DNA from 2 places in the Micromonospora sp. NPDC051296 genome. Region 1 is predicted to be linked to the other one. Evidence: predicted binding sites of a transcription regulator. Region 1 holds the regulator's gene; the other holds the start of a gene.
The links. Region 1 encodes HrcA, which represses chaperone genes, less so after heat shock. Its sites were predicted from a motif close to GGTTNGCACNCTCNNNNNGAGNGTGCNAACC; they were not measured.
Positions count from the first base shown of each region.

Region 2: a site for HrcA is predicted at 1,209-1,239, ahead of groES (co-chaperone GroES). Genes of this name have one in related genera too.

Region 1 is NZ_JBFBAO010000347.1:593-3,996, reverse strand. It holds gene AB0M52_RS27355 (16S rRNA (uracil(1498)-N(3))-methyltransferase) at 1-283, opposite strand, end outside; gene dnaJ (molecular chaperone DnaJ) at 285-1,427, opposite strand; gene hrcA (heat-inducible transcriptional repressor HrcA) at 1,501-2,523, opposite strand; gene AB0M52_RS27340 (DUF4870 domain-containing protein) at 2,734-3,321, shown strand; partial or broken gene AB0M52_RS27335 (coproporphyrinogen III oxidase) at 3,395-3,404, opposite strand, start outside.
Region 2 is NZ_JBFBAO010000394.1:53-3,456, reverse strand. It holds gene AB0M52_RS28905 (DUF397 domain-containing protein) at 62-253, opposite strand; partial or broken gene AB0M52_RS28900 (helix-turn-helix transcriptional regulator) at 244-1,045, opposite strand; gene groES (co-chaperone GroES) at 1,373-1,687, shown strand; gene groL (chaperonin GroEL) at 1,758-3,398, shown strand.

The DNA of each region.
Region 1 (3,404 bases):
GCACGGCCAATTCGCCCCGGTCGCCCTTGGCGATGCCCTGCACCACGACCAGCCGGGGGTTCGCCGCGTCGACGTACCCGCGGCCGGTGACGTCGAGGTCCAGGGTGCCGCGGCCGACGGCGGTGACCACCGCGGTGGCCGTGCCACCCCGGCCGTCGGCGAGCAACAGCTCCTCGCCCACCCGCAGCCGCTGCACGGTGGCGGCGTGGTGACCCTCGGGGCCGTCGAGCACCATCGAGTCGGCGGTGGGCAGCGACTCGACCAGGAACAGCGGGGCGGACAACTCAGCCGTGGCCGTTGAAGGCGTCGCGCATCCGGGAGAAGAAGCCGCCCTGCTTGGACAGCTCGGCGACCTCCTCGCCCCGGGTCTTGGCGAACTCGCGGAGCATCCGCTCCTGGTCGGCGTCGAGCTTGGTCGGGGTCCGGACGTCCAGGTGGACGTAGAGATCGCCCCGGCCGGTGCCGCGCAGGTGCGGTACGCCCCGGGCGCGCAGCCGCAGCGTGCTGCTCGGCTGGGTGCCCGGCTTGACGTCGACCGGCTCCTCGCTGTCGAGCGTCTTGATGGTCAGTCGGGTACCGAGCGCCGCGGCGGTCATCGGCACGGTGACCCGGCAGTGCAGATCGTCACCCTTGCGGGAGAAGACGTCGTGCGGCCGCTCGTGGATCTCCACGTAGAGGTCCCCGGCGGTGCCGCCGCCCGGGCCGACCTCGCCCTGCTGGGCGAGGCGGATGCGCATGCCGTCCTCCACCCCGGCCGGGATCTTGACGGTCAACGAGCGCCGGGTCCGGACCCGGCCGTCACCGGCGCAGGTCGGGCAGGGCTGCGGGATGGTGGTGCCGTAGCCCTGGCACACCGTGCACGGCCGGGCGGAGACCACCTGGCCGAGGAAGGTGCGCTGCACGGACTGCACCTCGCCCCGACCACCGCACGCCTCGCAGGTGGCCAGATGGGTGCCGGCCGCGGTGCCGGCCCCGGAGCAGGTGGTGCAGAGCACCGCCGTGTCGACCGTGATCGGCGCCTCGACCCCGAAGGCGGTCTCCTGCAGGTCCAACTCCAGCCGCAGGATGGCGTCGGCGCCGGGCCGGGTACGCGGCCGCGGCCCCCGGCCGGCGCCGGTGGCACCGCCGAAGAACGCGTCCATGATGTCCTGGAAGCCGACGAAGGGGCCGGCGCCGGGCCCACCCGGGCCACCCGCACCACCGCCACCCGGTGCCAGCGGGTCGCCACCGAGGTCGACGATCTGCCGTTTCCGGTCGTCCGAAAGGACCTCGTACGCGGCGTTGATGTCCTTGAACTTCTCCTGTGCCTCCGGATCCGGATTGACGTCCGGGTGGAACTGCCGCGCCAGCTTGCGGTAGGCGCGCTTGATCTCGTCGTCGGAGGCGCCTCGGCTCACGCCGAGAATGCCGTAGTAGTCCCTGGCCACTGCGTTCCGTGTCCTCGTGTTCGTCTCGCGTTACGCCGGTCGGCGGCGGCAGCCTGCCGTCGGCCCTGACTGGTCAGTTCTGGGCCAGCAGCTCGCCCACGTAGCGTGCCACGGCCCTCACCGTGGCGATGGTTCCGGGGTAGTCCATCCGCGTCGGTCCCAGCACGCCCATCCCGCCGACGATGGTCGCCCCCGGGCCGTACCCGGTACTGACCACGGATGCCGCCCGCAGGTTGTCGATCTCGTTCTCGTCGCCGATGCGCACCCTCAGTGTGCTCGGCTCCACCTCGCCGATGAGCTTGAGCAGGACGACCTCCTCCTCGAGTGCTTCGAGGATCGGACGCAACGAGCCGTGGAAATCCAGCAGGCCACCCCGGGTGAGGTTGGCGGTGCCGGCCAGCGCGATCCGCTCCTCGTGCCGTTCGACCAGGGTCTCCAGCAGCACGGTGGACAGCGTCGTCATGGCCGGACGCAGGTGCGGCACGGACTCGTCGATGAGGGCCTGCACCAGCGGCGGGGTGTCCGACAGCCGGCTGCCGACCAGCTTCTCGTTGACCAGCCGGCGAAGGTCGATGACGTCGTCGGCGTGGATCGGCGCGGGCAGCTCGACCAGCCGCTGCTCGACCCGGCCGGTGTCGGCGATCATGACCAGCATCAGCCGGGTGGTGGAGATCGGCACCAGCTCCAGGTGCCGCACGCGGGAGCGGGCCAGGCTCGGGTACTGCACCACGGCGACCTGGCGGGTCAGCTGCGCCAGCAACCGGACGGTGCGGTGCACCACGTCGTCGAGGTCGACGGCGCCGGCCAGGAAGCGCTCGATCGCCCGCCGCTCGGCCGGGCTGAGCGGCTTGACCCGGCTCAACCGGTCGACGAAGAGCCGGTAGCCGCGGTCGGTGGGCACCCGCCCGGCGCTGGTGTGCGGCTGGCGGATGTAGCCCTCCTCCTCCAGCACGGCCATGTCGTTACGGACGGTGGCCGGCGAGACGCCGAGCTGGTGCCGCTCGACCAGCGCCTTGCTGCCGACCGGCTCCTGGGTGGCGACGTAGTCCTCGACGATTGCCCGGAGCACGGCCAGCTTGCGGTCGTCGAGACCCATCCTTCCCACCTCCTGTCGCAGGTCAGCCCTGAGCGCCACGGCCGCCCGAGAAACGCTCTGGCACTCGACTGTAGCGAGTGCCAGTCTACGTCGAGGCCCCCGCCGACGCGATGATCAAGACCCCGGACGTGTCCGAGGTCCGATCGGCGGGTTGACACTCGCCGGTGTCGCTATGGTGCGCCGTTGCCGGTGGGACCTACCGTGACTTTCATGACTGAACCACCTCGTCCCCCAGACGCCGGCGACGAACCCACGACTCCAATGTCCGGGTCACCTGGCCAGGCCGGCTATCCCCCGCCCGGCGGCTATCCGCCACCCGGCGGCGCCCAGCCGCCGCCGGCCGGCTACCCGCCGCCCGGTGGCTACCCCCCGCCCGGTGGCTACCCCCCGCCGGGCGGCCAGCCCGGTGTCGGTTACCCGACCGGCGGCTACGGCGCCCCGCCCCCCGGCTACGCCAACAACGAGGACAAGACCTGGGCGCTGATCGCCCACTTCGGCGGCGCCGCCGGCATGTTCCTCGGTGGTGGCGTGCTCGGCTGGATCGCGCCGCTGGTCGCGATGCTCGCCCGGGGCAGCCAGTCACCGACGGTCCGCGCCCACGCGGTGGCCGCGCTGAACTTCCAGCTGCTCTGGTCGATCATCGCCCTGGTCGGCTGGGTGCTCAGCTGCATCGTGATCGGCATCTTCGTGGGCATCGCCGCGACGATCATCGGCATCATCTTCGGCATCATCGCCGGCCTGAGGGCCAACGAGGGCCAGCTGTACAGCTACCCGATGTCGATGAGCATCGTCAAGTGATCCTCGACCCGGCCGGCCCCACCGGCTGGCCGGGTCATCCAAGCTTCGGGCAGCCGGCCACCGACCGCACCGCTCAGGGCAGC
Region 2 (3,404 bases), on a different contig from region 1:
GCGGGCGTGGCTGCCCGACGGCTGGCGGGCGGCATCGCCTGTCGGGCCCGCTGGGGTGGGATCAGTCGGTGGTGTGGTGGGCGGCGACGAAGGCGCGCCAGCTTGCCGGGGTGAAGGCGAGCGTCGGGCCGGTCGGGTCCTTGCTGTCCCGGACGGCGACGACGCCGGGCAGGTTGTCGGCGACCTCGACGCAGGCACCGCCATTTTGGTTGCTGCGGGTGGACTTGCGCCAGGCGGCGCGGGTCAGGTCCATGACTTCGCCACTTCCTCGATCAGGCGGGCGGACTGCCGGCGCGGCAGCGCCTCACCGGCCACAGTCTCCCAACGCCGTCCCAGGCTGGCAAGGTCGTTCGGGCCGTCCACGGTGTGGCCCCGGAGCTGGTTGTCCAGGTGGGCCACCTCGGTGCCGTCGGCGAGTCGGGCCAGGACGAACGGGCCGGCAAGCCCGCCGTACCACGGGGCGTCGGCCGGAACTATCCGGACCTGAACGTGCGGCTGGGCGGCGACGGCATGCAGGTGCACCAGTTGCTCGTGCATGGTCGCCCGGTCGCCGACCTGCCGGCGCAACACCTGCTCGTCCAGCACCGCGACGAGCTGCGGCGGCTCGTCGCGGGCGAGTACCTCCTGCCGGGCCAGGCGGGCCAGCACACGCTTCTCGATCTGTTCCTCGGTCAGCAGCGGCCCGGCCCGGAGTATCGCCCGCGCGTATGCCTCGGTCTGGAGCAGGCCCGGGACCACCGCGGGGTCGTACCAGCGCAGGGGCGACGGCCTCTCGCTCGATCTCGCCCCACGGCCGGAACCAGTCCGGCGCTGCGTGCAGCCGGATCAGCTCCAGCATCCCGAGGAAGAGCCCGCCGGTTTCCAGCGCCTTGTCGAACCGGGCGACGTAGTCGGCGCTGAGCTGGTTCTGGCCGGTCTCCATCGCGCTCACCGACGACGAGGAGTAGTTGATGAGTTTGCCGAGGTCCTCCTGGTTGAGCCCGCGCGTCTGGCGGGCCCGGCGCAACTGGTCGCGCAGGAAGCCCAGGGTTGGAATGTCGGTCATCCGTCCGCCCTCCGTGACGTGGTCGCGCCGGAGAGTAGGGATGTGGTCGCTCGGCAGGAAGTGGCTGTCGGTGTGTTGCGGTCAACCCTGGCGGAAAAGTGGCGACACGAGGTGCGTGCGTTGGCACTCTCCTTGACGGAGTGCTAGCCGAGGAATAACCTGCGATTAGCACTCTCACCCTGAGGGTGCCAACTTCCGGGCCCAGCTGTCCGGGGGTTGAACGCCAGGCGGACCGGCACCCGCGACGACGGCCCCGCCCGGTGGCATGTGGCAGATTGACGCCGGTCGGCGCGCCGACCGGCAACGAAACCAGTACCCCAGGAGGGTATGCCCGTGACTACCGCGACCAAGGTTGCGATCAAGCCGCTCGAGGACCGGATCGTGGTCCAGGCGAACGAGGCTGAGACCACCACGGCGTCGGGCATCGTGATTCCCGACACCGCCAAGGAGAAGCCGCAGGAGGGCACCGTCCTCGCTGTCGGCCCGGGCCGGATCGACGACAAGGGCAACCGCGTGCCGATCGACGTCAAGGTCGGCGACACCGTCCTCTACTCGAAGTACGGCGGCACCGAGGTCAAGTACGCCGGCGAGGAGTACCTGGTGCTCTCCGCCCGCGACGTCCTCGCGGTCATCGAGAAGTAAGCAACCGATCAGTGTCGTTGCCCCGGTCCGGCTCGCCGGGCCGGGGCAACGTCGCTTCGAAGGGACATTCATGGCGAAGATCCTGAGCTTCTCGGACGACGCCCGGCACCTGCTGGAGCACGGTGTCAACGCGCTCGCGGACGCGGTCAAGGTCACCCTCGGGCCGCGTGGGCGCAACGTCGTCCTGGACAAGAAATTCGGTGCGCCCACGATCACCAACGATGGCGTGACCATCGCCAAGGAGATCGAGCTCACCAACCCGTACGAGAACCTCGGCGCGCAGCTGGTCAAGGAGGTGGCGACCAAGACCAACGACGTCGCCGGCGACGGGACCACCACCGCGACCGTGCTCGCCCAGGCAATGGTCCGCGAGGGCCTGCGCAACGTCACCGCGGGCGCCAACCCGGCCGGCCTCAAGCGGGGCATCGACGCAGCCTCCGCCAAGGTCTCCGAGGCGCTGCTCGGCAGGGCCGTCGAGGTCGCCGACAAGAAGTCCGTCGCGCACGTCGCGACGATCTCCGCGCAGGACGCCACCATCGGTGAGCTGATCGCCGAGGCGATGGAGAAGGTCGGCCGCGACGGTGTGATCACCGTCGAGGAGGGCTCCGCCCTGCAGACCGAGCTGGAGGTCACCGAGGGTCTCCAGTTCGACAAGGGCTTCATCTCGCCGAACTTCGTCACCGACGTGGAGGCGCAGGAGTCGGTCCTGGAGGACGCGTACATCCTGATCACCACGCAGAAGATCTCGTCGATCGAGGAGCTGCTGCCGCTGCTGGAGAAGGTCCTCCAGAACAACAAGCCGCTGCTGATCATCGCCGAGGACGTCGAGGGCCAGGCGCTGTCCACCCTGGTGGTCAACGCGATCCGCAAGACCCTCAAGGTCTGCGCGGTCAAGGCTCCCGGCTTCGGTGACCGCCGCAAGGCGATGCTCCAGGACATGGCGATCCTCACCGGTGCCGAGCTGGTCGCCCCCGAGCTGGGCTACAAGCTCGACCAGGTCGGCCTGGAGGTGCTGGGCAGCGCCCGGCGCATCGTGGTCGACAAGGAGAACACCACGATCGTCGACGGTGGCGGCCAGGCCAGCGAGGTCACCGACCGGGTCGCCCAGATCCGTAAGGAGATCGAGGCTTCCGACTCCGAGTGGGACCGGGAGAAGCTCGCCGAGCGGCTGGCCAAGCTCTCCGGCGGCATCGCGGTGGTCAAGGTCGGCGCGGCCACCGAGGTCGAGATGAAGGAGCGCAAGCACCGCATCGAGGACGCCATCGCCGCGACCAAGGCCGCGGTCGAGGAGGGTACGGTGCCCGGCGGCGGTGCCGCCCTGGCGCAGATCCTGCCGGTGCTCGACGACGACCTCGGCTTCACCGGTGACGAGAAGGTCGGCGTGTCGATCGTGCGCAAGGCGCTGGTCGAGCCGCTGCGCTGGATCGCCCAGAACGCCGGGCACGACGGCTACGTCGTGGTGCAGAAGGTCACCGGGAAGGAGTGGGGCCACGGCCTCGACGCCGCCGCCGGTGAGTACGTCGACCTGGCCAAGGCCGGCATCCTCGACCCGGTCAAGGTGACCCGCAACGCGGTCACCAACGCCGCGTCGATCGCCGGTCTGCTGCTCACCACCGAGAGCCTCGTGGTGGAGAAGCCGAAGGAGCCGGAGCCCGCTGCCGCCGGTGGTCACGGCCACGGGCACAGCCACCAGCACGGCCCGGGCTTCTGACCCAGC